Regions from separate parts of the Paeniglutamicibacter sp. genome, predicted to be linked through region 2. Evidence: riboswitches for the same ligand, from Rfam matches in the RefSeq annotation. Region 2 holds a riboswitch; each other region holds the start of a gene.
The links. Region 2 has a riboswitch for S-adenosylmethionine ahead of ACLQ7E_RS10685 (hypothetical protein). Riboswitches for the same ligand answer to the same signal wherever they lie in the genome.
Positions count from the first base shown of each region.

Region 1: it holds a riboswitch for S-adenosylmethionine, as region 2 does, so the genes downstream of both, ACLQ7E_RS01655 (ABC transporter substrate-binding protein) here and ACLQ7E_RS10685 (hypothetical protein) in region 2, are expected to answer to the same signal.
Region 3: it holds a riboswitch for S-adenosylmethionine, as region 2 does, so the genes downstream of both, ACLQ7E_RS04860 (OsmC family protein) here and ACLQ7E_RS10685 (hypothetical protein) in region 2, are expected to answer to the same signal.
Region 4: it holds a riboswitch for S-adenosylmethionine, as region 2 does, so the genes downstream of both, ACLQ7E_RS01715 (acyl-CoA dehydrogenase family protein) here and ACLQ7E_RS10685 (hypothetical protein) in region 2, are expected to answer to the same signal.

Region 1 covers NZ_JBKKAP010000014.1:21,063-28,969, reverse strand. The annotation lists gene ACLQ7E_RS01680 (M24 family metallopeptidase) at 1-716, shown strand, start outside; gene ACLQ7E_RS01675 (PLP-dependent aminotransferase family protein) at 661-1,896, shown strand; gene ACLQ7E_RS01670 (M20 family metallopeptidase) at 1,902-3,137, shown strand; gene ACLQ7E_RS01665 (MFS transporter) at 3,159-4,571, shown strand; gene ACLQ7E_RS01660 (SDR family NAD(P)-dependent oxidoreductase) at 4,648-5,400, shown strand; SAM riboswitch class I at 5,926-6,020, shown strand; gene ACLQ7E_RS01655 (ABC transporter substrate-binding protein) at 6,127-7,785, shown strand; gene ACLQ7E_RS01650 (ABC transporter permease) at 7,793-7,907, shown strand, end outside.
Region 2 covers NZ_JBKKAP010000085.1:8,469-16,375, forward strand. The annotation lists gene hutH (HAL/PAL/TAL family ammonia-lyase) at 1-619, shown strand, start outside; gene ACLQ7E_RS10660 (ABC transporter substrate-binding protein) at 771-1,670, shown strand; gene ACLQ7E_RS10665 (amino acid ABC transporter permease) at 1,667-2,644, shown strand; gene ACLQ7E_RS10670 (amino acid ABC transporter ATP-binding protein) at 2,641-3,408, shown strand; gene ACLQ7E_RS10675 (aminotransferase class I/II-fold pyridoxal phosphate-dependent enzyme) at 3,456-4,604, shown strand; gene ACLQ7E_RS10680 (PDR/VanB family oxidoreductase) at 4,607-5,608, shown strand; gene ACLQ7E_RS10685 (hypothetical protein) at 5,658-5,942, opposite strand; SAM riboswitch class IV at 5,965-6,095, opposite strand; gene ACLQ7E_RS10690 (agmatine/peptidylarginine deiminase) at 6,202-7,230, opposite strand; gene ACLQ7E_RS10695 (zinc-dependent alcohol dehydrogenase family protein) at 7,461-7,907, shown strand, end outside.
Region 3 covers NZ_JBKKAP010000039.1:68,618-76,524, forward strand. The annotation lists gene ACLQ7E_RS04845 (bifunctional metallophosphatase/5'-nucleotidase) at 1-371, opposite strand, end outside; gene ACLQ7E_RS04850 (hypothetical protein) at 557-799, shown strand; gene aztD (zinc metallochaperone AztD) at 941-2,254, shown strand; gene ACLQ7E_RS04860 (OsmC family protein) at 2,345-2,890, opposite strand; SAM riboswitch class IV at 2,931-3,049, opposite strand; gene ACLQ7E_RS04865 (MarR family winged helix-turn-helix transcriptional regulator) at 3,408-3,911, opposite strand; gene ACLQ7E_RS04870 (VOC family protein) at 4,190-4,621, shown strand; gene ACLQ7E_RS04875 (FAD-dependent oxidoreductase) at 5,046-6,416, shown strand; gene ACLQ7E_RS04880 (hypothetical protein) at 6,526-6,918, shown strand; gene ACLQ7E_RS04885 (PQQ-dependent sugar dehydrogenase) at 6,915-7,907, opposite strand, start outside.
Region 4 covers NZ_JBKKAP010000014.1:35,724-43,630, forward strand. The annotation lists gene ACLQ7E_RS01710 (LLM class flavin-dependent oxidoreductase) at 87-1,490, opposite strand; gene ACLQ7E_RS01715 (acyl-CoA dehydrogenase family protein) at 1,572-2,909, opposite strand; SAM riboswitch class I at 2,916-3,012, opposite strand; SAM riboswitch class I at 3,435-3,524, shown strand; gene ACLQ7E_RS01720 (OsmC family protein) at 3,529-4,110, shown strand; gene ACLQ7E_RS01725 (sodium:solute symporter family protein) at 4,107-5,762, shown strand; gene acs (acetate--CoA ligase) at 5,879-7,907, shown strand, end outside.

The DNA.
Region 1 (7,907 bases), on a different contig from region 2:
TCATGCGCACCGCGATGCAGGCCCTGGAGCCGGGCAGGCCGCAAAATGAGGTCGCCGCCGAGATCATGGCGGCCCAAGCGCGGGGTGTCGATGGAATTCCGGGCGATTACGCCTCCATCGTTCCAATGCTCCCCACCGGTGAAGGCGCGGACACCCCGCACCTGACCTGGTCCAATGACCCATTGCCGACAGATTCCCCGATTTGCATTGAACTAGCCGGGGTCTACCGCCGCTATCACGCACCGATGGCCCGCACCGCGGTAATCGGTAATCCCAGCTCAGCGCTAAAGCAGGTCGCGGCCGCCACAATTGAGGGTCTCGAAGCGGCCCTCGCGCTGGTCCGCCCCGGGGTCACCCCCCATGAGGTGACAGCCCGCTTTTCCAACGTCATCAAGGCTGCCGGATTCGACAAGGAATCCCGCCTGGGATACTCGGTCGGCGTGGGTTTCCCACCGGACTGGGGCGAACGCACCGTCAGCTTCCGGCCCGGGGACTACACCGAGTTGCAAGAAAACATGACCTTCCACCTCATCGCCGGGATGTGGCTCGATGGATATGGTTTCGAAGTCTCCGAACCTATCCGCGTCACCGCCACCGGCCTCGAATTCTTCGCGGACGTCCCGCGCGAACTAACCACGATTGATGCAAGGAGCACTCCTCATGTCCATCGAACCACTGCTCAAATCCCCGGCAACCCGATTAGCCTCGCGGGCTAGCCAGTTAAAAGGCTCCATCATCGACTCCTCGACGTCGTTGCTGGCAAGCCAGCAGCATGACATCGTCCGATTCGCGATGGGTGCCCCGAATGCCGAACTGATCCCCGAGGCGGAGTTCGCCCGGCTCGCGACCTACCCGGCGGCCGGCCGCTATGACTATGCTGCCACCGAGGGCAATCCGGGCCTGATTGAGCAGATCGTGGCCTACCATTCACGGCTGGGGGTGGAGTTGGACCCGGCCCGGCTGCTGGTGACCACCGGCGGCATGCAGGGTCTGGATATCGCCTTCAAGCTCTTCGTCGACCCGTCAGACCTGGTCATTGTCGAGTCGCCGACGTACACCAACGGAATCTCCACGGCGCTGAGCTACCAGGGACGAGTGTTGGAAGCCCCGGTGGATGAACAGGGACTGATCGTGGAAGCGCTACCGGAGCTGGTTGCCGCCATCGGTCAGATCCCTAAGGTCATCTACACCATCCCGAACTTCCAAAATCCCTCCGGGCGGACGCTGAGCGGCGCTCGCCGCAAGCATCTACTCGAACTTGCCGAGCAGTGGGACGCATTCATCATCGATGATGACCCATACGGGCTGTTGCGCTTCGAGGGAACCGAGGAGCCGAGCTTCGGCGAACTCAGCCCGGGCAATCCACGGGTGGTTTCGGTGCGCACCTTCTCCAAGATCCTGGCCCCGGGACTACGCGTGGGATGGATGGACATGGATCCGGCGCTGCGTGCCCTGGCGGTGAACGCCAAGCAGTCCATGGATACCTGCACCAACGGGCCCATGCAACAGCTGATTGCCGACTACCTCTCCGAGGGCCGGCTCGACGCGCATCTGAATACCCTGCGTGGGGTCTACCGGGAACGCAAGCAGGCGATGCGGGCCGCACTCGCGGCGACCTTCGGGGAGGATGTGGAAACCACGGATCCCGAAGGCGGGTTCTTCCTATGGCTCACCCTGCGCGGAAAATACGCCGAGATCAACTCCGAAAAGCTCTTCCCGATCGCATTGGCGCATGGCGTCGCATATATCCCCGGACCGGCCTTCTCGGACTCGGGCGCCTTTACCGACGCACTGCGCCTGTGCTTCGCGACCTCCACCCCGGAACGGATTCTCGAAGGTGTGCAACGGCTGCACACCGCGCTGCAGGAGGCCTTGGGCAACGGGGACACACGGTGAGCGTGATGGCTGCCGCATCCTCCTTGCTGCCGCTGGAGGCCAGCGTGCTGGCCGAGATCGACCGGTCACGGCTGGTCGAACTGGCCGGTGAGCTGATTGCCGCAGGCGGAGAGAACCCCGGTGGCACCGAAGCAGCCACCGTGGCCATTCTGCATCGGGTGCTCACCGGGCTCGGTGCCACCGTGCACCTGAATGAGGTTGCCCCGGGACGAGCCAACCTCATTGCCCACCTCGGTGGGGACCAAACCGGCGGGGGGCTGCTTTTCCTGGGCCACAGCGACGTTGTTCCGGCCGGCCAGGGCTGGGACTCCGATGCCTTCACGCCACGAGAGGACCAGGGACGGCTCATCGGACGCGGCGCGACGGACATGAAGGGCGGGCTGGCCGCGGTGCTCGTGGCCATGGCCTCGGTGCATGCGCGCCAACCCCGGCTCCCGCTGACCTTGGTATGCACCGTGGATGAGGAGGCCGACGCGATCGGCATCGCACACTACGTGGCCACCGAGCCCGCCGGCTCCTACACCGGTTGCGTCGTCGCCGAACCCACCGATCTGGTGGCGATCGTCGCCTGCAGGGGAGCCGCGAATTTCGTCCTGCGGATTACCGGGGCGAGCGCCCATGCCGGACGCCCAACCGACGGGGCCAGCGCCATCCAAGCCGCGGCCGAGATCATTGCCGAAATAGGCCAGGACACGAAGCGACTGGCGGCGGCCAAGCATCCGGTGCTTGGCGCCGCAACCTGGAATATTGGAACTATCGCAGGCGGACACGGAACGTCCATCGTGCCGGACACCTGCGAACTGAGCCTTGATCGGCGTCTGCTGCCCAACGAGAACGCACGGCTTATTCTCGAACATCTCCTGGTACGCATCCGTGGTCGGCTTCAGACCGCTTCGTTCCCGGGCCGCGAGAAGATCACTGTCCACGGCGAGCTGCAGATGCAGATGCCCGGATTCCTCACCGAGGAGGACAGCGACTTTGTCACGGGTGTTCGCCAAGCGGTCCGCGATGTCACCGGCACCGGTGATGTTGGCATTTGGACGGCCTCGTGCGAGGGCGGCTACATGGCCGAGCACCACCGGATCCCCACCCTGGTCCTCGGTCCCGGGGAAATCAACACCCAGGCCCATCAACCCAACGAATCGGTTGAGGTCGACGATCTGCTCACCGCAGCCCGTGCGTATGCACTTTTCGCCCTGCGCCACGCCTCCAACAACGCACAGACCCCCTCCACTTCATAAAGGCTGCCAAAGGAGCACACCATGACCAGTCAAACCCAACCGCCTGCACTGAGACTCGAAGCTGATTTCAGTCCAATGGAACTGAAGCAGGCCCGGAAGTCGGTGGCCGGATCTGCAATCGGTAACGCGATCGAGTGGTTCGACTACGGGATCTACGGGTACCTCATCGTGTACATTTCCCAACAGTTCTTCACCTTCGGTGAAGACGGGGGAACCATGCCGCGAATCCTTGCCTTTTCCACCTTCGCGATCTCCTTCCTCATCCGCCCACTGGGAGGCATGGTGCTCGGTCCGCTCGGCGATCGGATCGGCCGACGGAAGGTCTTGATCTTCACCATTGTCATGATCAGTGTGTCCACCGCGTGCATCGCCGCCTTGCCCACTTTTGACCAGGTCGGATACCTGGCTCCGATCCTGCTTGTCCTGCTGCGCATGGTCCAGGGGTTCTCTGCCGGTGGCGAATACGCGGGGGCGGCGGTATTCATGAGCGAGCACGCCCCGGACAACCGTCGTGGTTTCTACGGTTCCTTCCTCGAATTTGGCACCCTGGCCGGCTTCAGCGCGGCGGCGATTTTGTGCACGGTGCTGACTCTGGTGGTGGGTGAAGAAGGCATGATGGGTGGCTGGTGGCGATTGCCCTTCGCGCTCACCCTCGTGCTCGGCGGAATTGCGTTGTGGATGCGGCGCCACCTCACCGAATCCGAAACCTTCATCGGAGACAGTTCCAAGGACAAGGAAGTTAGCACCGCGCCTCAGGCACTGGGGACCTTGATACGCAAGTACCCCGGTCAGCTCGTCAAGCTCTTCGGCTTTATCGTGCTGGTCAATGTTGCCTTCTACCTCGTGCTGACCTATATGCCCAGTTACCTGACATTGACCTTGGGACATGGTGCGGTGGAATCCAATATGACGCTGGTGCTCATCCAGCTGGTGATGATCGCCTTGATTGTTCCGTTGGGTGCGCTCAGCGACCGGATTGGACGTAAGCCCTTGCTGGTGACCGCGAGCGTTGGCTTCGTGGTCCTTTCGGTGCCGGCTGTGCTATTGATGCAGTCCACTGGATTGTGGGGGCAGATCGTTGGTATCGGCATCCTGGGTCTATTGCTGGTCATGCTTCTCTCGACGATCTCCTCGACTCTGCCGGCATTGTTCCCCACCTCGGTGCGCTACTCCGGATTCGCCATTGGCTACAACCTTTCCACGGCCGTCTTCGGTGGCACCGCGGCGGTGGCCAACGAGGCGCTGATCGGGGCGACCGGAAACCCACTGGTGCCCGGGTGGTATCTGATGGCTGCAGGCGTGATTGGACTGATTTCCGTGCTCACCTTCAAGGAGACCGCGGGGCGTTCGCTTCGTGGCAACGTGATTCCGGGCAGCGATGACAAGCAACGGCTGGAGATTGGTGAAAGCCTGGTGGGGGTGGGGCGTCGCTAAGCGACAGGCTCGGGCCAAGGATGGATCGGCCCCACGAAACCGTAGGACAAATAACGAAGTGTAGGAGGACAGCCTAGTGGGAGAGAGCCAACGCGTCGCACTGGTTACCGGCGCCACCTCGGGCATCGGGATCGAGATTGCCCGACGACTGGTAGCCGATGGAATGAAGGTCGTGGTCACCGGGCGAAATGAGGAACGCGGAATTCAGGTGGCCGAAGAACTCGGGGAGTCCGGCTGTTTCGTCCGGGCGGACCTGACCACTTCGGGTGCCGCGCAGTCACTGATGAACACGGTGCTCGAACGCACCGGAAGACTGGACGTCCTGGTGAATAATGCGGCCATTGACCACACTAATTCGCTACTCGACACCCCGGAGGAAGAGGTGCGGAAAACTTTTGAAACCAACACGTTCGCGGCGATTTCCTGCCTCCAAGCTGCGGGGCGGGTCATGCGTGTGGCCGGAGGTGGCGCGATCATCAACGTGACCTCGCGGCTGGCAAGCGTCGGAGTTCCCACCATGGGGATTTACAGTGCCAGCAAGGGAGCGATGCTGGCACTGACACGGGCCGCGGCGGTGGAACTCGCCCCACACAACATCAGGGTCAATGCGGTGGCTCCCGGGATGACGCGTACCCAGATGTTTGAGGACTGGTTGGCCGGACAGGAAGATCCCGTGGCCGTTGAGCGAGCGGTTTCCGAAGCGATTCCGTTGGGTCGAGTGGCGCTTCCGGAAGATGTTGCCGAAGCGGTGGGCTATTTTGCCAGTGCAACCAATACTTACGTCACCGGGGTTTCCTTGCCGGTCGATGGTGGCTATTTGGCCACGTGAGCCGAGACCAACAAACCCGCAGACACCATCCGCCCACGTGGGTCCCGGTGCCTGCGGGTTTGTTGTCGGTGGGAACCTGCGGCGGGTCACAGTGAAATCCCACAACGGGCGCAAGGCCATCATCCGGTGAGGTTGCTGCCCGCTTTCAGTCCGAGAATGTCGGGCATTGTGATCGCCGTGGCATCCTCACCACTTACCGATTGAGGATCAAGGTTTTGCTTGGTTGTACCTCCAGATGGCAGTCATCATTCCGGCGACCGGCGGCAGTCACCTATGCGCTGGAATCGGATCGACAAGTCGGGAGCGCTGTTTCAGCGTGCATTATCAACATGACGCGCAAGTGAAGCAAGACTCGGATTTTTTAGGCTTCATGTTCTGACTTATGACGCTTCATGAAGCAAATGCGGCCATTGGGCCGCTCTCTACGTCGATTTGTTTCACGGCGAACCCTTTTATGTTGGTTGCATCGAAGATCCTGCGACACACTTGGATTGTTCGAGGTTGCTAGACAACCAAAACGAGCACACACCATCCAGAGCGGCTGAGAGACCTGGCTCGTTGACGCCGCAGCAACCACTCCCGTCATTGGGATACGGTGCTACCGCCAGGACCGATGGAGATAGCCAAACTCTGCGCGGTCCGCCGAATGCTGTCACGTTTTGGACAGGCATTCGACTGATTAGCCATGTCGCGGCGTTCCTCGGGTGAACCGAGAAGGAATGAATCATGGGCAACACCAAACCACCTGCGAAGCGACGCCTTCGCGCCGGCCTCGGCGTCAAGATCCTTACCGTGCTTTCCGTGGCCACGCTGGCACTGAGCGCCTGCGGATCGGGAACCCAAACAGCGGGAAATGCAGCCGGCCCGGTCAGCAACGATCCCGTCCAAGGCGGAACCTTCGTGTATGCGGAAGTAGCCCCGATCAACAACTGGCAGACCCAGGCCGCACGCTTCTACGAGAAGGCCAATGTGCTCAACAGCGTGTTGGACCGACTGACGTATTTCGACGCGGCAACGGGAAAGCTCGTTGGCTGGATAGCGTCGGATTTCACCGCCAACAAGAACCAGACCGAGTTCACCTTCACGATTCGTGACGGCGTGAGTTTCTCGGACGGAACGGCGCTCGATGCCAAGGCAGTGAAGGAAAACCTGGACGCGCTGGGCAAGGGAGTCAAGAGCGCACAGATCGCACCCAACGTCGACTTCGCGGCCTTCAAGTCCGCCGAGGTCGTCGGGAAAAACCAGGTCAAGGTCACGCTCAAGACCCCCGATGCCAACTTCCTGCGTGCCACATCGTCGGTCACCTCGGGACTGGTTTCCCCGGCCACGCTGAAGCTGGACAATGCCGGCCAGTCGGCCATCGCCACGATCGTAGGCTCCGGACCGTTCGTCTTCGAATCCGAGAAGACCGACGAAGAAGTCACCTTTGCCAAGCGCGCGGACTACAAGTGGGCACCTGAATCAGCGGCAAACCAGGGCGCCGCATACCTGGACAAGCTCGTGGTGAAGTACCTGCCCGAGGTGGCGCACCGCGCCGGAGCGGTCCAAACCGGCCAGGTCGACCTGGTCCGGGGACTTCAGCCCGTGGACGAGCAAACCCTCACGGGCAGCGGCGACCAGGTGCTGCCGGCCAAGGGTATCGACTTGACCACCAACATGGCGGCCGTGCGCATCGGCAGCGGCAAGCTCGCTGACACCAAGGTGCGCCAGGCACTGCAGGTCGGCATCGACCGCCAATCCATCAAGGACACGGTGCTGTCGGACAGCTATGTCATCGCCGACTCCGTGCTGAACCACGCGGCCCCCGGGTTCATCGACCTGTCCGCGGATCTGGGCTACAACCCGGAGAAATCCAAGGCGTTGCTCGATGAGGCAGGCTGGGTTGTCGGAGCCGACGGAGTGCGCGAAAAGGGTGGACAGAAGCTGGAAATCACCATCACCAGCTCCAACAACTCCGTGGTCATCAAGCCTGCCTTTGAACTCATCGAGCAGCAATGGCGGGAAATCGGCGTCAAGCTCATCAACCGTGCCGCCGACAATACGTTCCTGACCACCGCCATGATCGATCCCAACACCGAGTTCTTTGGAACCCGCCAATTTGCCTACGGCGGACTGGGACCGGTCTTCGGCCCGGAAAACAACACCCAGACCCTGAACGCGGACAGCGAGCTCAACGCGCTGTTCGCCAAGGAACGCTCGGCCACCAGCGATGCGGAGCACAAGAAACTGGTTGCCGAGGAACAGCGCCAGCTGGTCAGCGAAAAGGCCCTGTCCCTGGTCCTGTGGGACGAAGTCCAGGTCTACGGCGGCAACTCGGATGCACACGTTGAATTCACCTCCGGCACCGCCCCGATTTTCCAGGGCGCCTGGAAGACCGGAAAGTAGCAAGCACATGGCCGCTTACATCGCGCGACGCGTCGGACAGGCTTTGCTGGTCATTTGGCTTGCCTACACCCTGGTCTTCCTGGCCGTGCAGTTGCTCCCGAATGACCCAGTGACGATCTTCC
Region 2 (7,907 bases):
CCGCTCGCTGAAAGCCGTGTCGGGAGGCAACTTCCACGCCGAGTATGTGGCCTTCGCCGCGGACTTCATCTCGATCGCTGTCACCGAGATCGGAAACATCACCGAGCGACGGCTCTTCCGCCTGGATGACGGCACACTGAACCGCGGGCTGCCGGACATGCTCATCGACTCCGAACAGACAGGCATGGACTGCGGCTACATGCTCCCGCAGTATCTGGCCGCGGCCCTGGTCTCGGACTGCAAGACCCTCGCCCACCCGGACTCGGTGGATTCCATCCCGACCTGCGCCAACCAGGAAGACCACGTGTCCATGGCGAACAACGCCGGACGCCACACCCGGCAGATCGTGGCGAACATCGAATCGGTGGTCGGCATCGAACTGCTCATGGCGGCCCAGGCCCTCGAACTGCGCCTGGGACTCGAGGCCACCGCCGACGCCCGCCTGAGCCCGGCCGCCGCCGCGGCCCTGGCCCTGGTCCGCGGAACCTCCTCGGATGACGGCCGGCCCATCGACCACATCCGCGCCGACGTCGTCATGTACCCCAGGATCCGCAAGGCCCTGGAGCTGGTCCATGACGGAACGGTCGTGAACACGGTCAACCAGGCGCTCGCCGGCTAACGCCGGAGGCACGACACACCTCGAAAAACACCCCCGGTCCACCGGCACCTTGCCGGTGGGTTGGATCGGTGCACCCAAAAACATCCCGTCAACGACGACGGGACCCCTGAAAAGAAGTTCCACGAGCAGCAAGCACAAGGGAGTTCGCATCATGAAGAACACGAATCGCACCATCCGTTCAACCGCCCTCGGCGCCCTGGCCATTGCCGCCCTGCTCGGCGTCAGCGCCTGCGGCGGAGTAGCCGAGGCGGAAAAGCCGGCCGCCACCGACAACTCGGCCCCGCTGTTCAAGGAACTGCCCCAGAAGGTCCAGAAGTCCGGCGCCATCAACGTGGCCAGCAACGTGGAATACCCGCCGTTCGAGTCCTACGCCACCGACGGCACCACCATCATCGGCATCGACCGCGACATCGCCGACGCCCTGGAAAAGCAGCTCGGAGTCACCATGGACTTCGACAACATCGCCTTCGACGCGATCATCCCCGGCCTCTCCTCGGCCCGCTACGACATGGCCATGTCAGCGATGTCCGACACCGTGGAACGCCAGAAGGCCGTGAACTTCCTGGACTACTTCTCCGCCGGCGGCGGGGTCATGACCTCGACCGCGAACGCCGAGAAGTTCAAGACGCTTGATGACCTGTGCGGTACCCACGTGGGCATCGTCAAGGGGACCACCGAGGACGCCGACGCCGCAGGTGCCTCCAAGAAGTGTGAGGAGGCGGGCAAGGAAAAGATCGAGGTGACGATCTTCGCGGGACAGAACCAAGCGGTGCTGGCCCTGCAGTCCAACCGCGTGGATGTCTTCCTGGTCGACTCGACCTCGGGTTCGGTCATCGCCGCGGAGTCCAAGGGCGCGCTGGCGATGGGCGAGCGCTACCAGGACCTGGCCTTCGGCATCGTCTTCCCCAAGGACCAGGAACAGCTGATGGGTGCCATCCAGAAGGGACTGGAGGCCATCAAGGCCGACGGGACCTATGACAAGATCCTGGCCGACTACGACATGGCCGACCACTCCATGGAAACCTTTGAGGTCAACGGGGTCAAGGAATGACCCAGGTGGCAGCCGTCGCCGAACGGCGACGCAATGAGGAACCCGAACTGAGGGTCGTTCCGGCCCGCTTCGTTGGCCGCTGGGTGGCCGCCGTGGCCGTGGTGGGCATCCTGGCGATGGCCATCTACGCGATGTTCACCAACGAGCGTTTCCACTGGGACGTGGTCGGCGAATACCTCTTCGCCGCACCGGTGCTCTCGGGGCTCGGCAAGACGCTGATGCTCACCGGGATTTCGATGCTCATCGGGGTCCTGCTGGGCATCGTGGTGGCAGTGTGCAGGCTCTCGAGCAACCCGATCCTGTCCACCGCGGCCTGGGCATACTCGTGGTTCTTCCGCGGTACCCCGCTGATGGTGCAGCTGCTGTTCTGGTTCTTCCTGGCGGCGCTGATCCCCACCATCGTGCTCGGCGTCCCGTTTGGGCCGGAGCTGCTGAGCATCGACACGAACTCGGTCATTTCCCCGTTCACCGCGGCCCTGCTGGGCCTGAGCCTGAACGAGGGCGCCTACATGGGCGAGATCGTGCGATCCGGGATCCGGGCCATCCCGTCTGGGCAGACCGAGGCCGCCAAGGCCATCGGCATGTCGCGGTTGCAGACCATGCGCCGGGTCGTGCTGCCACAGGCTATGCGCGTGATCATCCCGCCGACCGGCAACGAGACCATCGGCATGCTCAAGTACACCTCGCTGGTGATCGTGATCGGCTACTCCGAGCTGCTCACCAGCGTCTCGATCATCTATTCGCGCAACTTCCAGACCATCCCGCTGCTGATCGTCGCGGCGATCTGGTACCTGGCGGTCACCGCGGTGTTATCGGTCGGACAGCACTTCATCGAGCGGCACTTCGAACGCGGCTTCACCCCGATGAAGGGCAAGAAGCCGCCCACCCCGGGACCCATCGACGCCATCGGTCCGGCCGCCGGGGAACCCGCCGCTGCCCCGGCCAACGAATCGGAATTGGAGCCCACCAAATGAGTGAACCCATGTTGCGGGCACGCAACGTCCGCAAGTCCTTCGGGCACCTGGAAATCCTCAAGGGCATCTCCCTGGAGGTGCAGGCCGGGCAGGTCGCCTGCCTGCTGGGCCCCTCGGGCTCGGGCAAGTCGACGTTCCTGCGCTGCATCAACCACCTAGAGAAGATCAATGACGGGGAATTGTGGGTGGCCGGGGAACGCATCGGCTACCGCCGTTCCGGCAGCAAGCTGCACGAATTGAAGGAAAACCAGACCGCGAAGCAGCGCGCCGCGGTCGGCATGGTGTTCCAGCAATTCAATCTGTTCCCGCACCGCACGGCCCTGGAAAACGTGATCGAGGGACCGGTCATCGTGCAGAAACGCAACAAGGCCCAGGTCCTGCGCGAAGGCATGGAACTGCTGGACCGGGTCGGGCTGGCCGACAAGTACAAGCATTACCCCGCCCAGCTCTCCGGAGGCCAGCAGCAGCGCGTGGCGATCGCCCGCGCGCTGGCCCTGAAGCCGCGGTTGATGCTCTTCGACGAGCCGACCAGCGCTCTGGACCCGGAACTGGTCGGGGAGGTGCTGGACGTGATGGGCTCGCTGGCGGCCTCGGGCATGACCATGATCGTGGTCACCCACGAAATGGGCTTCGCCAAGGAGGTCGGCGACGTCGTGCACTTCATGGCCGACGGGCAGCTGGTGGAGTCCGGAAGCCCCCGGCAGGTGCTTGAGAACCCACGTGAAACCCGAACCCAGGCGTTCCTCTCCAAGGTCCTGGCCTAGCTGGCTCGGGCACACCACCAAGGCAACCCCCTGAACGGAGCAAGACAATGAGCATGCATACCGGCATTTGCGCCGGACCGGTGCCGCGCCCCGTCGTGGCCACGCTACAGCGCTACTCGCGGGCCGCCGGCCTGGACACCGTGCGCTGGGTGGGGTCCTCGAACGAGTCGTGCACCTCCCCGTCCCCGGCGGCCGTTGCCGCCATGGCGAAGGCCGCGGCCGGCGCCAACCGCTACCCTGGCATCGCCGGGGACAAGCTGGTCGCGGCAATCGCTTCCGGCCTGGGCCTGGACCCGGGACGGGTCGTGGTGGGCGGCGGATCCCTGGCCCTGCTGGGGCAGGTGCTCGATGCCTACGCACCAGCCGGATCCACCGTGGTGCATGCGTGGCGCAGCTACGAGGCGTACCCGATCCTGATTGCCCTGGCCGGCGCCGAATCGCTGCCCGTGCCCCTGGACGGGTCCCACCGGCACGACCTGGACGCCATGGGCAAGGCGGTCACCGACGAGACCCGCATGGTGCTGCTGTGCAACCCGAACAACCCGACGGGCACGGTGATGGACGCCGGTGAGCTCGCGGCGTTCCTGGACAACATTCCGCGGCACGTGCTGGTGGTGCTCGATGAGGCCTACCGGGAGTTCGCCGAAGCGGAAATCGACTCTCGGCACCTGCTGGATTCCCACCCGAACCTGGTCATCCTGCGGACCTTCTCCAAGGCCTACGGGCTGGCCGGGGCCAGGGCAGGATACCTGCTGGCCAGCGCGGGCATCGCGGCGAACATCCGTGCCGTTGCCCCGCCGTTCGGGCTCAGTTCGCTGGCCGAGGCCGGCGCGGCCGCGGCCTGGTCCGACAGCGCCCACCTGGCCGCAACGGTGTCCGGGGTCGTGGCGGAGCGCGCGTACCTGCACGAGGGGTTGCTCGCCCGCGGGCTGCCCGTGCCACCCAGCGGCGGGAACTTCGTGTGGATCCCCGCCGGACCGCGCTCGCTGGAGCTGGAGGCCGGCTGCGTGGCCAGGGGCGTCTCGGTGCGTGCCTTCCCGGGCTCGGGGGTGCGGGTGACCATCTCCGTGCGCGAGGCCTCCGATGCGGTGCTGGCCGCCCTCGACTCGCTGGATCCCACCCTGCCGGGCATCCCGGCTTCGCACAGCGCGGCATCGTCCGCGGGAACACATCACAGCACTGGAGGTGCATCGTGACCATGACAATCGACACCGGACTGGATCCTGATTCCAAGGCCCTTCTGGGCATCGGGACAGACGGCTTCTTCGAGGTGGAGGTCGCCGAGATCCGCACCGAATCCAATGGCGTGCTCTCCCTGCATTTGGCCCACCCGGCGGCCCTGGCGCTGCCGGGCTGGACCCCGGGATCGCACATCGACGTGCTGCTGCCCAACGGGCTGCTGCGCCAGTACTCGCTGTGCTCCGAGGCCGGGGCGCAGCGCTGGCGGCTGGGGGTGCTGCGCGAGCCGGCCGGCCGCGGCGGCTCCGCATACGTGCACGACGACCTGCGGCCCGGGGCCCGGATCAAGGTCCGCGAACCGCGCAACAACTTCGGGCTGAAGCCGGCCCCGGAATACCTGTTCATTGCCGGGGGCATCGGAATTACCCCGATCCTGCCGATGCTCGCCGCGGCCGAGGAATCCGGGGCCCCATGGCGACTGGTCTACCTGGGCCGGAGCCTGAAATCGATGGCGTTCACCGCCGAGCTGGCCCGATATGGGGACAAGGTGCACCTGCATGCCGACGACACCGCCGGGCTCTACCCGCTGAAGGAACTGCTGGGGGATGCGGAAGCAGCGTTCCACACCTATGCCTGTGGCCCGGGCCCGCTGCTGGACTTCATTGCGTCGCTGGCCGCCGGTTGGGGGGACAAGACCCGGTTCCACCTTGAGCGGTTCGTGGCCGACCCGGCCGCCACCGCCCCGGCCGCCGGGGACCACGAGTTCACCGTGGAAACCACCGACGGCGTCGAGGTGCAGGTGCCGGTGGGCACCAGCATCCTGGATGCGCTCGCGGAGGCAGGTGTTCCTGTGCTGAACTCCTGCCGGGAGGGGATCTGCGGGACCTGCGAGACCCCGGTGGTGTCGGGGGAGATCGACCACCGGGACTCGCTGCTTTCCGAGGAGGAACGTGATGCGGGGGACACCATGATGATCTGCGTGTCCCGTTGCAAGGGGTTGCGCGTGATCCTGGACATCTAGCGTGGGGTCGCGCAGCTGAGGTTCCAAAACGGCCGGGGGTCCTGGAACCTCAGGCGCGCAATCGGAAGAACGAGCTGCCGACCAGCTCGTGCGCCCCGGGCAGCAGGAGGACGAGCAGCTCGGGGTTGAACTGGACCTCGACGGGGCCGCGGCCCTCCAGCGCCGCCGAGAGCTTGTGCGGGGCCAGCGCCTCGAGCACCCATTCGTCGGGCCCGGCGCCCACGTGGACCAGGCCGGTCTCGGTGTCGAGGTCGAGCCACGCGGTGATCCAGTCGCCGGCGAAGCGCGGCAGCGGGTTCCTGGTCGGGGAAGAAATCAGGGTGGGGCTGTACATGATGTGCACACGTCCTTGAAGCTAGTTGTCCTTGCCCTCGCGTGCGGAATGCGCGAAAGGGCCGCTTCGTCATCCGAACCACCCGCCGTGCAACTATGGGGTTGGCGTCTGGTCAGTCGGAGCTTTGCGCAAGGGCAACCAGAACTCGTGAAGCTGTACCCACCCTACGGTGAAACGGCGACACTTTGCCACCACTGGCTTGCGGGGAGCAACAAACTGACATCTATGACGGCGAGTGACCCTGCCTACCGAATCGGGTTCACTTCACCGCCGTCATCGGCTCCTGCTGGGTGATGCAGTGGATGCCGCCGCCGCGGGCGAACAGCTCGCGGGCATCGACGCCCACGACCTTGCGGCCAGGGTAGGCATCGGCCAACACTGCGAGGGCCTTCTCGTCGTTGGGGTCGTTGAAGGTGCAGGCCACCACTCCGTCGTTGATGACCAGGTGGTTGATGTAGCTGTAGTCGACGAATCCCTCCGCATCGCGCAGCGCCGCGGGGGCAGGAACCTCGATGACGGTGAACTCGCGGCCCTTCGCATCGCTGGCGCCGTGGAAGGATGCAGCGATTTCCCGGCTGACCGCGTAGTCCGGGTGCTCGGGGTTGTCCTGCATGTGCACCAGCACTGTTCCGGGGGAGGGAATCGTTGCGGCGATGTCCACGTGTCCGCGGGTGCCGAACTCCTCGCTGTCGCGGGTCAGCCCGCGCGGGAGCCAGTGCACCTTGGTGGTGCCGAGGGTGCGCGCGAATTCCGCCTCGACCTCGGCCTTGGTGATGCCGGGGTTCCGCCCCGGATCCAACTGGACGGTCTCGGTGGCCAGCACCAAGCCCTGTCCGTCGACGTGGATGCCGCCGCCCTCGTTGACCAGGGTCGAGGCGATGCGGGGCACGCCTGCCCACTCGGCCACCCGCTTGCCGATCAATTCGTCCTTGTCCCAGGCCGCCCAGTCCTGGGCGCCCCAGCCATTGAATACCCAGTCGATGGCCGCGAGCCCGCCGGTTTCGTCGGTGACGAAGGTAGGCCCGATGTCGCGCATCCACGCGTCGTTGAGTTCGGCAGTGCGGATCTCGATGCGTTCATCGAGGTAGTCTGCGGCAATCCCCACGTCTTTGGGGTCCACCACCATGATGACCGGGGCGAACCCTGCCACCGCGTGGGCCACGTTGGCCCAGGTCGAACGTGCCGCGTGGGCTTCTGCCTCGGTGTCGCCCAGCGTGTATCCCTCATGGGGGAAGGCCATCCAGACGCGCTTCTGGGCCGAGGTCTCGGCGGGCATTGACCAGCTCATGATGCGTGCTCCTGCAAGGTCAGTGGTGCGCGATGCAACAGTGCCCGCCAAGGGGGCGCATGGGATCGGCGTCACACTAAATGAATGTCGTTCGTTTATTATGGTGGCTGCCCGAAGCTAGCGCAAGGGGCGGTCGCTTCGGCGGGAGGCCGGCGCTTGCTTCCGGGCGACCGCAACCGACCGGGCATAAGGTGGAAGCGATAGCTGCCAACCACCTTGCGGAGGAACACATGCGCGCCACCCTGATCCACGGACCGCGGGACATCCGCGTCGAGGACTGCCCCGAGCCCACCTTGCTCGCCGACACCGACGCCATCGTGGGCGTCACCGCGGCCTGCGTGTGCGGCTCGGACCTGTGGCCTTACCGCGGGGTCAGCCCGACGCCCAAGCCCCGGCGCATCGGCCACGAATTCATCGGCCGCATCGAAGCGGTCGGCGATGAGGTCTCAACCCTGGCCGTGGGCGACTTCGTGGTTGCCCCCTGGGCCAACAGCTGCGGCAGCTGTCCGCCGTGCCGCGACGGCGTACAAGTCGCCTGCGAGCACCGGGCCCACTGGGGTGGAAGCGACGAAAACGGTCTCCCCGTGGACGGCGGACAGGGCGAAGTGGTGCGGGTGCCCAACGCGGAGGGCACGCTGGTCACGGTCCCCGGGGTCACCGATCCCGACGAAGCGCTT
Region 3 (7,907 bases), on a different contig from region 2:
CCGGCGGCGACCAGTGCGTCGATGGTGGGGTTGTCCTGTTGCGAGAAGGACGTGAACGTGGAGGCGCCGATGTTGTCTCCCGCCGAGACGAAGAGCGTGTTGCGGTTCCGGTCCTTGTAGTCCTTGACGGCGCCTGCCAGAACCGCGGCCCCGGCCTCGGCATCGTTGGCCTCGATGCGGCCGTGGAAGTCGTTGATGCCCACCAGCTCGATGGTCGTGGTGGGTGCGTTGTCCGGCTTCTTGGCCTGGACCTGCGAGTTCGGGTCGGCGGACAGGGCCTGCGCCGGGGCCGCGATGGCAGTTGAAGCCAGGAGCATGAATGCTGCGGCGGCGATCAATGCGTTGCGCCGCAAGGGAAGTTTCTCGGACACGTTGGTTCTTCTCCCTCAAGAAAGGTGACGAGTTGGTGTGGTCCCATCCATGTGGCCCGGCGGGACACATGCGGCTGATCCTACCCAGCGGTAATGCGGAGTCCAAGGGTTGTTGGGGTGCGGATATCCCTGCGGGAGGCCCGGGACTCGCCGGGTCTGCGGGCTATTTGTGGCACCATGAAGCCATGACCAATCACGACGAGGATAGGGCCCCTGAGCTGGAATCCTTTGAAAAGCTCCACAAGGACGGCAGCCCGTGGGCGCGCGGGTTCACCCTGGATGGGGAATTTCACGGCGACTGGGAGTGGTTCAGGATCGACGGTACCATCATGCGTTCAGGCCGCCTGGATCGCGGCCGCCAGGTGGGAATTTGGACGACCTACGACAAGTCCGGGATCCCTTACAAGGACACCGACTACGGCGAGTAGGGGAATGCTGTGTGGCCAGGGGCATGCTCGACGGCGACACCACCCACCCACTCTAGATGCGATGCGTTCTCAATAGCAAACCGAGACCGCGCACTCCGACCTTTGTTGTGAATGATTCTCATTTAACTTATGGTGATTCCCATGTCACACGAAAAATCACTTACCAAGCGCCGCGTCCAGGCCGCTGCCACCACCCGCAGGTTGCACATGGGAACCGGCATTCTGGCGCTCATTACTGCCGGAACCCTGCTGGCGGGATGCGCCTCCAGTGCGCCCGGCCAGGCCGCACCCGCACCGGAATCTTCGGCAGGGAGCCCGAGTGCCAAGATCGCTGAGGCCGGTACCGCCACGCCCCGGCTCGTGCTCACCTACGACGGGGGACTGCTGGTCGCCAATGCACGCGACGGCGCGATCCTCTCGGACCACAGGCTTGAAGGATTCAATCGCGTCAACCCCGCAGGAGATGGCCGCCGCGTGCTCGTCTCGACCGCCGGGGGATTCCAGGTCCTGGACGCCGGGGCGTGGTCCGAGAAGCACGGGGAACACGCCCACCACTACACCGCCGAACCCGCGCTGACCGAGCTGGTGTTCCCGGCCGGGAAGCCCGGGCATGCGGTGGTCCACGCCGGCCACACCGCACTCTTCGACGACGCCACCGGCAAGATCAACATCTTCGAATCCACCAAGTTGGACAACAAGGAACTTCCGCGCACCGACGACGTGGCGCTGCCCGAAGCCCACCACGGGGTGGCGGTGCAGCTCTCGGACGGGAAATTGCTGGTCACCGACGGAACCTCGGAGGCGGTCAACGCGGTGAAGCTGCTCTCCGCCACGGATGCCAAGCACCGGCGCACCACAGTGGCCGAATCCAAGCAGTGCCCGGGTGTCCATGGCGAGGCTGTTGCCAAGGACGAGGCCATGGTGGTCGGCTGCGAGGACGGCATCCTGGTCATCAAGGACGAGAAGATTTCCAAGCTCGAAGCACCGGATGCATACGGCCGCATCGGAAACCAGGCCGGCTCCGAGGCCTCGTCAGTGGTGCTCGGGGACTACAAGAGGGACAAGGACGCCGAGCTTGAACGCCCGCAAACCTTCTCGCTGACGGACACCGCCACCAATACCCTCAAGCTCATCAACATCGACTACAGCTATTCGTTCCGCTCCTTGGCCCGCAGTGCCGGCGGGGACGCGCTGTTGCTGGGGACCGACGGCAAGCTGCATGTCTACGACGTGAAGAACGGGAAGGAAAAGAAGGCCATTGCCGTGGTCGGCGCCTGGGAAGAACCGATCGATTGGCAGCAGCCGCGCCCGACGGTGCACGTCTCAGGGGATACCGCCTATGTCACCGAACCGGCTACCAAGGAGTTGCACTTCGTGGACCTGAAGACCGGCAAGGTCTCACGGAGCGTGACCCTGCCAGAAGTTCCCAACGAGATCACCTCGATCAAGGGATAGAGGGAGCCCCCGTCTCCCGGGAAACAAAAAATCGTGGGTCGATGCCGTTCCCCTCGAACGGCATCGACCCACGATCGGTTCATGGTGGCGCTAGCCGGCGGTGACCAGCTCGACGCTGACAGGAGTCGGGTTGGTGAAGATGTCCAGCACCGGGCAGTGCTCGTCGACGGTTGCCTGCAGTTCCTCGTAGCGCTCGCGCGTCTCCGGGCCCTCGATCTTGACCGTCAGGCGCACCTCGCCGAAGCCTGGACGAACGGTCTCCTCGACGCCGAAGAGGCCGCGAACATCCAGGTCTGCATCGGCGTTGATTTCCAGCGAGTCGATCTTGATGCCCAGCTGGTGCGCGTACAGGCGGTAGACCACGATCTGGCAGGAAATGAGTGCACCGAGCGCAAACTCGACCGGGCTTGCCGCGGCGTCGTCCCCGGCCAGTGCCTCGGGCTCGTCGACAATGAAGCGGTGGTTGCCGGCGGTGATTTCGCTGGACACCGAACCGGTGGACACTCCGCTGGCCTTGAAGGTCAGCGCCGCGCTGGCGGTGTTGGCGGCAATGCGCTCACCCCAGGCGGTGCCCGCGGCGGTCAGCCTCTCGGCGCGAACCGAATCAAGGGTGCTATCGATCAGGGTTTCGGACATGGGAAACGATCCTTTCGTGGCTGGCGCATGCGCTTGCACGACGCCATACTTACGCCGCTCCTGTTGGGCGGCGCCGAATCTTCACCTGGAGCACCCCGCTATGACGAAGAGGGTTGCTGTCCGGCCGACCAGGGTCGTGAGTGGCAGGAGCTCGTGATTCTGTGTACGAGTGTTGTCGATTTCATGGTGCCCGCGCAACGCGGGCACTTAACAAATCTTCACGATCAATCGCCCATATATCGAACAAGTGCCTGTCAAGGTGCCGAATATTGCCAAATTGGCGAATGGTTCGAAGTGTTTGGATTTGTTCGGCGAAGTAACTGCGTTGTCTGACTCGGGAGATTTCGATGCTGGAAGGCCCCCGTCAAGTCGCGCTCGCCCGGGAGATGACGGCATTCGAGAGGAGCGGTTGTCATGAGACGCGGCAAACGCCGGTGGTTCAACTACGCCTGCTGCGACATCGGCCCCGGCCCTCCACGTGAAGGGCCGGGGGCCGATGGCCGGTTTCGTGCGGAGGTTAGCTCTCGCGTCGCGGGGCATCATTGGCGTTGAGCTTCGAAAGCAGGTCGGCGAAGCGCTTGATTTCCTCGGGGTCCCATGAAATCAGCCGGTTCCTCAACAATTGGCGCGACGCCGCGCTAGAGGCAAGGTATCCGGCACGTGCGGTGTCGGTGATGCTGACCAGCATGGCCCGGCCGTCGTTCGGATCCGGGACGCGGGTGACCAGGTTCTTGGCCTCGAGCCATTTGATCATCCGGCTCATGGTGGCCTTGTCCACCTGGAGTTCCTCGGCCAGGATGATCTGCTGCTGGGCGTGCTCGCGCGCAAGGATGGAGAGCACCTTGTAGCCCAGCGGCTGAAGTTCCGGATGGATGGCTGCGGCGCGCTTGCGAATGGCCTGGCGCGCCTTGACGACCATGATCGAAAACTCTTTTTCCACGTCTTCGATCAGTGGATCAAGGGTTCCGGGGTCTGCTGCCGGTCCCGGGTCGGGGCGGGAATCGGAGAACGGTGAAGTCATGGGAATCATTTTAGTGGTGATGCGCCGTTTCGAAGTGTTCGCGACGGCGCGTTTGCCATTCCCGCACGACCGCCACTTTGGTCACGAGTTGCTCTACTGCCCCAATCGTGTCCATGGCGCCGATCGCGTCTGCTGCGAATGTGGTCAATGCGGCGGTTTGTGCCGGTTTGAGCGCTCAGCGAATTCAGGACAAAACAATCGGCCCGAGGGCTTCACGTAACCACTTGTGACGGGCAGAATTGCTAATTGTTGAACCCCGCCAAACGATGGAGAACACCATGGGCACGATTCTCAACCCGTACATCAGCTTTCGCGACACGGCGCGTCCCGCGCTCGAGTTCTACCAGACGGTCTTCGGCGGTGAGCTGGATTTGCGCCCCTTCGCGGACTTCGAGTTCGCCAAGACCGATAATTCCGATGACGACAACAAGATCATGCACGGGCACCTGCGTGCACCCAATGGCTTGAACCTGATGGCGGCCGACACCCCTGCCGACATGGAGTGGAAGGGCGGCACCGCCATTTCCGTCACCCTCAGCGGTGACGACAAGGAAGAAATGACCGGGTACTGGGAAAAGCTCAGCGAAGGCGCCAAGATCGGCGAGCCGCTGGCCCAGGCGCCGTGGGGCGACTGGTTCGGCATGCTGACCGACAAGTTCGGAGTTGACTGGATGGTCAACATTGACGGGCCCGGCAGCCCCGAGCAGTAAGCCCCGGCGCCACCGATGATTGAGTGCCGACGGTGCCAACCGGCATGAAAAAATGCGTGGGTTCGACCGTGAGAGGTCGAACCCACGCATTATTACGCCATTGACAGCCGGAAGCCAGCCGGCGACCACAGGTGCATCCGGCCTGCGGCCAGTTGCCCCACTGCCACGCCGCCTCTGTCGGGCTCACAGTTCATTCGGTCCTGCCGCGGGGTTTCTCCCTGTAGCCCCATGCCATGATCGATGCCGAACGCGGCGTCTATGGCTTCATCAAGATCGTCAAATAGGGGCAGCGTTTCAACGACTTGGGTCCAGCGTTTGAACGAGTTGGACCCGACCGGTGCCGGTTTTCCTTGACCGTTCGTGCCTTGGCGGACCAGACTCGGGCGTAGTCAACGCGATATTTCCAGAAACCGAGGGTGCCCCGATGGAAGACGAACTCGATCTCATTGTGATTGGCTGGGGCAAGGGCGGAAAAACGCTTGCCGGAAACATGGCCCGTGCCGGGCAACGTGTGGCAATCATCGAGGCCTCGGCGGAGATGTATGGCGGCACGTGCATCAACATCGGATGTGTTCCCACCAAGGCGCTGATCCATGATGCCGAAGTCCGCGCCGATACCGGCTTCGACCATGAATACTTCGACACCGCGGTCCAGCGCCGCGACAAGCTCACCGCCATGATGCGGGCCAAGAATTTCTCCATGCTCGACGGCCTGGATGCGGTCATGACCATCACTGGCCGGGCAAGCTTTATCGGCCCGCGACGCATCAGGATCGAGGCGGGGGCGGAAACCCTCGAGCTGGGTGCCCGCCGGATCATCATCAACACCGGTGCGGTACCCGCGATCCCGGACCTCGACGGCGCGCGCATCGGCGGGCGGATCCACGACTCCACCACGCTGCAACACGCACCGCTTCCCAGATCCCTGGTGGTGGTCGGCGGTGGATACGTCGGAACCGAATTCGCCTCGATGTTTGCGCACTTCGGCTCGAAGGTCACCGTGCTGGACCGCGGGGCACGGGCGCTGAAAAAGGAGGACGAAGACGTTGCCGCCGAGGTGCTCAGTGCCCTTGCCGACGTGGGGGTCGAGGTCCGTGTGGGCGCCAGCGTGCAGCGCATCAGGCAAGATGCCGACTCCGCGAAGGTGAGCTACAACCAAGGAGGGCAGATGCACGAAATCGAGGCCGACGCGGTGCTCATTGCCCTCGGGCGCACCCCCGCCACCGGCGGGCTGAACCTGGAAGCGGCGGGCATCGAGCTCACCGCAACCGGAGCCGTCAAGGTCGACGAACGCCTGTCCACCACGGCCGAGGGCGTGTACGCGATGGGGGACGTGAACGGCGGGCCGCAATTCACCTACGTGTCCCTTGACGACAACCGCATCGTCGCCGACGCGATCCTGGGAACCGGCAAGCGTTCCACTGCGGACCGCGTCGCGGTTCCCCACACCATCTTCACCACCCCGCCTCTGGCCCGCGTCGGGCTCAGCGAGGAGACGGCCCGAGCCCAGGGGCTGCGGATCAAGGTCGCCGTCAAGAAGGTTGCCGAGATTGCCGCGATGCCCCGACCCAAGATCGTGGGTGATGCGCGTGGCATCATCAAGGTCGTGGTCGACGCAGACTCCGACCGGGTCCTGGGCGCGGCCCTCATGCACGTGGATTCCCAGGAGGTCATCAATTTGGTCGCCCTGGCCATGCGCCAGGGAGTCCCCTCGGCCGCGCTGCGCGATTCAATCTTCACGCACCCCTCGTCGACGGAGGCGCTGAACGAGGTGCTCGGGTCATTCACCCGCTGAGTCCTCCTCGGTCACCCGCTGAATCCTCCTCGGTCACCCGCTGAATCCTCCTCGGTCACGCGCGGACCCGGATGCGGTGAGAGGCAGCCGGAGACCATAAGATGAGAGCGTGCAAGACCTGCTGACCAGCCTGGGCCCCGCACTCGACCTCATAGGGTGGGTGGCGCTCATTGCCGCGGCCGGATTCTATGCCTTTGCCCTGGCCGAACGCCGCCGGGATGCGGAATGGAAGACCGCCGGTTATGAGATCGCCGTGCTCGAGGGGCAGGAATGCCTGGTCTTCCACACCGCGGACGGCACCGTCCGCAGCGAGCTATTGGTGCTCGAACACCCGCGCGTTCCCGAGGGCGAGGCGCTGGTCTACTACCGGGACGACAAGACCGGATCCTGGCAACTGGAAAAGCCGCGCTCAAACGTGCGCTTCCTCTATTGGACGGCCGCGTCCCTGCTGGCAGGCTTTCTCCTGAGCCAGGTCCTGGGCATCATTGCCCAATGGGACTAATCTTCGGCCGCAAGCGGCAGGGCGAAGATCCTCGAATCCGCCCCCTCGTTGGTGGCCACCCACAATTCCCTGCCCACCACCAGCGCATCCCGCAACCGTCCCTGCTGGCCCGTCAGCAACTCGCGGGCACCGTGGAGCGCGCCGCCGGTCGGGGGCGTTCCCTTCGGAAGAGGCAACACCCAGAGCCGTTCGCCGCGCAGGCACGCCACATAAGCCGTGTCACCGGCAATCGCCAGCGCGCTGGGCGAGGCCTCTGAGGTCTTCGCCCACACATGGATCGGGTCCACGAATCCCGGATCGTTCGCCACCCCGGTGACCTGGGGCCACCCGTAGTTGCCTCCCGCACGGATCAGGTTCACCTCGTCGTTCTTCTCTGGACCCAGCTCGCTGATCCACAGTCGACCTGTCGAATCCCAGCCGAGTCCCTGCACGTTCCGGTGCCCGTAGGAATACACCGGCGAACCGGCAAAGGGATTGTCCATCGGGATGCCGCCCTCGAGCTGGATCCGCAGGACCTTGCCGTTGAGGCGAGCCGTGTCCTGGGCCGCCTGCCGGTCTGTGGCATCGCCGGTGCCGATATAGAGCAGGCCGTCGGGGCCTAGCTTGATGCGCCCGCCGTTGTGGATGCCGGCACGGGGAATGCCGGTCAGGATGTCTTGGGCGGGCCCCAGCCCGGCATCTTGCAGCGCGAAGCGCACCACCCGGTTGTCACTCTCAGTGCCCATGTAGGCGTAGAGCCACTCGGCCCCACCGGGTTCGGTGAAGATCTCCAGTCCCAGCAGGCCGGCCTCGCCGCCCGGAACCACCTGCGGCAGATGGGCCAGGGGAGTGAGCCTGCCGTCGGGGGCGAGTCTCATGATCCTGGCGGTGTCCCGTTCGGAGATGAGGTGGCTACCGTCTTTGCAGGCAACCATTGACCAGGGCGTGTCGAGGCCCGATGCCTTGAGGGTCAGCCGGGGGTCGGTGCCGGTGGGCGTCGGAGTGGGCGT
Region 4 (7,907 bases), on a different contig from region 2:
TTGGGAATCCCGGCACCTTAAACAATTCGGGCGGTGGCGCACCCAAGTGCACCACCGCCCGAACCCCGCAAGGGAACTACTCCCGGTTACTTGACCTCGGCGTTCGAGAACCGGTACTTCGCCGCACGGTGCGAATCCTGGACCCGGTCGCCCTTGCCGAAGAGCTTGTTGCGCAACGTGCCCTCGACGTATTCGGTCGGGTAGGCGCCGCGGGCCTGCAGCTCGGGAACGATGAACTCCACGATGTCCTCGAAGGTGCCCGGGGTGATGGCGTAGGCCAGGTTGAACCCGTCCACGTCGGTGTCCTCGACCCAATCGATGAGCTTGTCGGCGACCTCGGTCGGCGATCCCACGGTGATGGGGCCGAATCCGCCAACACCAACCCACTCGGCCAGCTGGCGAATGGTCCACGGGTTTCCGTCGTCGCCGCTGGCCTTTTGGAACATCGCAACGGAGGACTGGATGGCGTTGGACTTCACGTTGTCGCCAATGACGTCATCCGGCCCGTAGGTCGACAGGTCGACGCCCATCCACCCGGAGATCAGCGCAAGGGCGCCATCGATGTCGGCGTAGGACTTGTAGTCCTCGAACTTGGCCTGGGCAGCGGCGCTGTCCACGTCCGTGATGATGGTCTGCATGGCGTAGATGCGCACATCGTAGCGTCCGCGTCCGGCAGCTTCCACGGCGTCACGGATCTTGGTGACCGTGGCCTTGAGCATGTCCTTGGTGGGGCAGGTGACGAAGACGGCTTCGGCATTTTCGGAAGCGAATTTCATGCCGCGCGGCGAGGTTCCGGCCTGGAATACCACGGGGGTCCGCTGCGGGCTGGGCTCGGTGATGGCGATGCCGGGAACCTTGAAGTACTTGCCTTCGTGGTTGATCTCGTGGACCTTGGACGGGTCGGTGAAGATCCCGCGCTCAACGTCGCGCACCACCGCGTCCTCTTCCCAGGAGCCCTCGAGAAGCTTGTACACGACCTCCAGGTACTCGTCGGCGTGGTTGTAGCGCTCGTCGTGCTCGAGCTGGTCTTCCTGGCCCATGTTCCGCGCGGCGGAGGGCAGGTAACCGGTCACGACGTTCCAGCCGACGCGGCCCTTGGTCAGGTGGTCAAGGGTCGCCAGGCGGCGGGCGAACGGGTACGGGTGCTCGTAGGCGGTGCCGGCGGTGACGCCGAAGCTGAGGTTTTCGGTCACCGAAGCCATGGCCGAGACCAGCATGAACGGGTCGTTGACCGGGACCTGGGTGCCGGCGCGCAGCGGAACCTCGTTGGAGCCGCCGAAGACGTCGTAGGTGCCCAACACGTCGGCAATGAAGATGCCGTCGAACTTGCCCTTTTCCAGGGTCTTGGCCAGGTTGGTCCAGTAGGAAAGGTCCTTGTAGCTGGCTGACTGGTCCTTGGGGTGCTTCCACAAACCCGGGGACTGGTGTCCCACGCAGTTCATGTCGAAGGCGTTGAAACGGATCTGGCGGGGGGCGGGAGTCGTGCTCATGTTTGTCCTTCGCGAGGTGTTGGGTATTTGCGGATCCGATATTGCGCGGATCAAGTCGTTGGTTCGGGTGCGGCGGGCGGTTTAGGGGATGCCGATTGCCTGGGTCGCACCCACGTCGCCGATGGCGTTCAGCTGCTGGGGTGCCGTTCCATTGACCTCGTAGTCGCCAATGATGCGCGACTTGTAGATCGCCGGGTTGTGGGTGGCCACGGTGCGGGCGTTGCGCCAGTGCCGGTCCAGGTTGCAGCCCTTGGCGGTTGCCGAGGCCCCCAGCCCGTCAAAGAGCTTGGTCGCCGCGGAGAGCACCAGCGGCTGGACGACTGCCTGCGCCCGGTCCGCGGCGAGTTCGCACACCGCAAACCTCTCGGCAGGGCTGAGTGATGCATCGGCCAGCGCGACCTCGATCTCCGCCACGGCGGCCAGGACGATGGCGTCGACAGCGAACGCGGTGCCCGAGATCTCGCCCACCAATTGCAATACCTGGGGTTCTTCGCGTACCGGAACCCCTGTCCCGGTGCTGAAGCTTCGCGTACGGGCCTGGACCGACGAGCGCATGTCGTTGAGCACGGCGCGCGTGATTCCGGCCTGGACCCCGAGGAGCACCAGTTGGAAGATCGCGGATTCAGGGTTGTTGACCTGCTGCTCGTCGGGAAGGATCGTGTCCACCGGGACATTCTCGAACGTGGTCGAGCCGGTGCCGGTGAGCTGCTGCCCGAATCCGTCCCAGTCGTCAAAGATCTTGACCCCGGAATGCTGTGTGGAGACCACGGCGATCTGCCGGCCGGCGCGGGCGGGGTGCGCCACGGCAACGGCGACCCAGTCGGCGTAGATCGTGCCGGTGCAGTAGTATTTTTCGCCGTTGAGGATCCAGCGCTCGCCCTGCTTGGCAATCGTCGTGTTCAGGGTGCCGAGCCGGTTTCCACCGCGCTCGGTGTAGGCGTTGCCGACGATTTGCCCGGCAACAATGCGCTCGATCCAGCGGTGCCGCAAGGCATCGTCCTCAAGCAGCAACACGGATTCGACGAAGCCGATGTGCGAGCGCCACAGGTGCGCCACCTGGGAATCCGCCTCGGCCAGCTCAATGAACAGGCGGAAGAGGTCGGACACGCTCGCCCCGTAGCCGCCTTCGGACACCGGGATGCGCAATGCACCGAATCGCACCCGGTTCAGCCAACCGACCGGCTCAAAGGGAAGGGTCCGGTTGGCATCTCGCTCGCTGGCCCCGGCGGCAATCTTGGCGAAGACCGGACGGAAGATTGCGGCCAATTCGTCATAGTGACCGTTCAGGGGAACGCCCGGAGTAAGTTTGAGCAGGTGCCGGGCAGGGGTGTCGCCGGTAAATGCGTCGAGATTGACGGCTCCAAAGATGTTGGGGTCCGCTTCGACATCGTGAGCATGTGCAAAGGAATCGACAGCCATGAATTCTCTCCATCGGTTCTGGCGTGAGCACCTACCGCCCAATTAAGGGGAGGGGTTGCTGCGGCGTCATGGAGCCAGATCTCTCGGCCGCTCTGGATGGTTGTTGGTCATATTTCTACACGTCCCGGCGAGGCGGAGACAACCCGTTTCGTCACAATCGGGGCCTCCGGCGCTGGCCGAAACACGATTCCGCCTCCTGAATGCCGGGCTTGGCTGACCGACTCCCCGGCGTTTCCCCCGCCAATCCTTCGACGAGACAGGGAGCATCGAGGATCGCCTTGCCCATCTCGAGCAGCGTCGCGCACTTTCCTCTCTGGCCGCGGTTTCCCGGGGACGGAGGCAGGGGATGCAGCGCCTCTTGCGGAGATCCCCCGACTGCCGCCAGACTGGAATCAAAGCATCGAAATTTTACCAATTAATGAAATATCCTTCGTTGATACGTGAAGAATATCCATGTGGTCGAAGATTCCGTCATGTTACGGACGGTTTGCTCCCGTGACACCGCATCGACTTTGATTGAGTCGTAACCCATCCCGAGCGGCCGAGAGATCTGGCTCTATGACGCCGCAGCAACCACCTCGCTGAGGCCGGTGCTACCGCCAAGTCCGATGGAGAGACCATGACATCCGCTTCCCTGCCAACTGTGCCCAACACTTCGGGGCCCCACGACAAGCGCATCCGCGCCAAGGGAACCTGGCTGGGTTCCATGCGTACACGTGTCGGAATCCGGGATTTCTCCTTCGACATTGACGAGCCTGTCGCCGTGGGCGGAACCAACAACGCACCGACACCGATGGAATTCATTGCCGGCGCGCTCAACGGATGCGTAAGCGTCGTTGTGGAACAGGTGGCAAAGGAACTCCGGATCGACTTCACTGCCCTGGAGACCTACTCGATTGCCACTCAAGATACCCGTGGGTTTGCCGGAACGGCAGACGTTTCTCCGTTCTTCCATTCCTACCGGCTCGAAATCCATGTTGAAACGGCCCTGGACGATCCTGAGCTGCAACGGGAATTCACCTCGCAAGTCCACCGGAGATGCCCGGCCATCAACTTGGTCAAGACAGCAGGCGTGAACATGGTTATCAACTGGGAATTCGCCACTGAAGTCGCCCCGGGCTCCGCCGAAGATGCCTGCAACATTGCGCTCGGATACGCTCCCCGCACCGCACTTACAACTGCTGCGGGAGCAAGCGCATGAGCGCGGCCGGACTGTGGACCATCGGCCTCGCGGTGTCCTACACGGCGCTGCTCGTCTTCGGCGGACGCCTTGCCCAACGCCGCAGCACGCTGGGCAAAACTAGCGGATTCTTTGTTGGCGGTCGCACCTTCAGCCCGTGGACGGTTGCCTTCTGCATCACCGGACTGTTCTCTGGTTCTTCCTACATAGCCATCATGGAGCTGAGCTACCGAACAGGCGTATCCGCGCTTTGGTACGGTGTGGCCGAGACCGTGCAAATCCTGCTCATCTCGCTGCTCTTGGTCAAGAAGTTGCGGGAGAAGCTCGTCGTCACCGTAACAGGCATCATCGGAGACCGCTTCGGCCGCCTTGCCAAGGGCATTGCCGGCGTTATCACGGCTTTCACGTTTCCCATGTGGTCGGTTGCCACCACGATCGCCTTCGCTTCCGCACTGACAGCTTTCACTGGCCTGAACTTGCACTTGGCCGTCATCGTCACGGCCTTGTTATTGCTCATGTTCTTGTGGACAGGTGGAATGCGTTCAGTGGCATTCAACCAAACCATGAACTGCATCGTGTTTGTCGGCATGCTGCTCGTGGGCGCATACGCAATCTTGGCCAAGCCCGGGATCTCCGGATTGATCGACTTTGCCGAGACCAACCCCCAAATGTTCGACCCCGGCAACGCAGGCGTTTCCCTCATCGTGGCATGGTTCGGCACCTTCATCGTGAACGTGCCGCTGGCACAGGCCGCTTTCCAAATGACCATGTCTTGCCGAACACCAGAGGACGGCCAGAAGGGCCTCTACACGGCTGCCGCCTTTGGCGTCCCTTTCATCATCATCGGTGCGCTCATCGGCACTTCGGCGGCCATCGTGATGCCCGGAGAGAGCCTGGCCCTGGTGGCGATCCCCCACTACATCGAACAGGTCCTCCCAGCACCGCTCGTGGGCGTGTTCTTCCTGGGCGTCTGGGCCTGTGCCATGGGCTGGGCCGGTCCGTGCCAGTTCTCCGGATCTACTTCCCTGGGCCGCGACGTCGGCAGCGCACTCAACCCCAAGGCCACCGAGGCGCAGCTGGTTCGCTACACGCAGTGGTCGCTGGTGGCCCTGACTGGACTCATGATCCTCTTTAGCATCCTCCGTACCGAGCAATCCGCCTGGTGGAACGTCCTGGCCTGGACGTTGCGCAACGGCGCGACCCTGGCCCCAGTCCTGGCAGTCTTCTTTTGGCCGTTGGCCACACGCACCGCCGTTTATGCATCGATGGTGGCCGGTTTCAGCGCCGGCATCCTCTGGAACCACCTAGCGGACTGGTCTCCCAAGGAGTTCTTCCTTGGCACCCACCCTGTTTGGGTCGGAATGTTGGTGAACGTCTTCACGCTGGTTGCCGTCACCTTGCTAACCACCCAATGGCGGCTCAGCACAACGCCGGGCCGGCGCCGCAAAGCTACACAATTCGCGGCTGCCACCGTGATGTCACTGGCCGTTCTGAGTGTCACCGCAGGCTGGATCGCTGGATTCGGGTTGGTTGGGATGGCGTTGTTCATCGTCCTGATCCTTGCCTCGCTGGCGGTGTTCTTTGGTACGGAATCCACTTCAACACCGGAGGTCCCGGCGGAATCCGGGAGCGCTCTTCAGCCGCGTTCCGGACAAACCACTCCGGTGCCCTGATCACTCACGGCAGAGCCCCTGCCCACACTGGCGGCCGGGGCATCCAGGCCGCAGATGCCGCAGCAATCCCACAAGCACCCGGCGCAGGGCCCACGCCCGGACCGATGGAGAAAACAATGACTGAAACCCTGTCCCCTGCCACCGCGGGCATCGCCAACGAGGCCTCCTGGACCGAAGCCGAACGCCTCGCTTTCTGGGATGCCGCGGCTCGGCGCCTGAGCTGGTCCGATCCGTGGCACACCATCCACACCAGCACCGGCGTCGACCAGGTGGCCCGGCGCGGTCCCGACTTGCGCTGGTACGAGGGTGGCAAGCTCAACGCCGCCTACAACTGCGTGGACCGGCACGTGGAGGCCGGCCGCGGCGACAAGGTCGCGCTGCACTTCGAGGGCGAGCCCGGCGACAGGACCACCGTCACCTACAAGGACCTGCAGGACCGCGTTTCCCAGGCGGCCAATGCGCTGGAGGCCCTGGGCATCACCAAGGGCGACCGCGTGGTCATCTACCTGCCGGTGCTGGTGGAAACCATTGTCATCACCCTGGCCTGCGCACGCATCGGCGCGGTGCACTCGCTGGTCTTCGGCGGCTTCTCCGCCGAGGCCCTCAAGTTCCGCGTCGAGGACACCGCCGCCAAGCTCCTGGTCACCACCGACGGCCAGTACCGCCGCGGCACCTCGGTCCCCGTCAAGGCGCACGCCGACGAGGCCGTCGCCGGCGACAACGCCATCGAACACGTCCTGGTCATCAACCGCACCGGGCACACCGACATCAACTGGGTCGAGGGCCGGGACGTGTGGTGGCACGAGACGGTCGACACCGCGAGCACCGAACACGCCCCCGAGGCCTTCGACGCCGAGACCCCGCTGTTCATCATGTACACCTCCGGGACCACGGGCCAGCCCAAGGGCCTGGTCCACACCACCGGCGGATACCTGACCCAGGCGTCGTGGAGCCACGAGTTCCTCTTCTCCAACCCGGATCCCGCCCAGCGCGACGGCGACGTCCACTGGTGCACCGCGGACCTGGCCTGGGTCACCGCGCACACCTACGAGATCTACGGGCCGCTGTCCAACGGCGTCACCCAGGTCATCTACGAGGGCGTGCCCAATGCCCCGCATCCGGGCCGCCACTTCGAGATCATCGCACGCTACGGGGTGACCAGCTACTACACAGCGCCCACCCTGGTGCGCTCGCTGATGGGTTGGTTCCCCGAAGACGTCCCCCCCGAATACGACCTGTCCTCGATCCGGATGGCCGGAACCGTCGGCGAGGCAGTGAACCCGGAGGCGTGGCGCTGGCTGCGCAGCCAGGTCGGCCGCGACACAGCCGCCGGCATCCCCATGGTCGACACCTGGTGGCAGTCCGAGACCGGCGCCACCATCCTCTCCCCGCGCCAGGACGACACCGCGTTCAAGCCGGGCTGCGGCACCCGGGCACTGCCCGGCGTGAGCGTGGACATCGTTGACGATGCCGCGGCGACCGTGGAGAAGAACCTGCAGGGGTACATCGTGCTCACCAAGACCGGCCCTTCCATGGCCCGCACCGTCTGGGGAAACCCGGAGCGCTATTACACCTCCTACTGGGAGAAGTACGCGCAGCAGGGCTGGTTCCTGGCCGGGGACGGCGCGCGCTTCGATGAGGACGGGGACATCTGGATCCTGGGCCGCACGGACGATGTCATCAACATTTCCGGGCACCGGCTCTCCACCATCGAGATCGAGTCCGCGCTGGTCACCCACCCGGCCGTCGTCGAGGCCGGGGTCTGCCCGACCGCCGATGCCAAGACCGGCCACGCTGCCACCGCGTTCGTGGTGCCCTTCGACAAGTCGGTGGTGGGAACGGACCTGGCCGGCGAGGCGCTGGCGAAGCAGCAGGCCCTCATTGTGGAGCTGCGCAACCACGTGGCCACCCAGATTGGGCCCATCGCCAAGCCGCGCGAGATCGTCTTCGTGCCCGACGTGCCCAAGACCCGTTCGGGCAAGATCATGCGCCGGCTACTGACCCAGCTCTTTGAGGGCAGCGCCCTGGGCGACACCACCAGTCTGCAAAACGAGCCGTGCATCGAGCAGATCAAGGAGATCTGCGACGCCGACGTCCCCGGGTCCGCTGCCGCGCCGCTGACACGATCGGGGCGGCCCGTCGCTT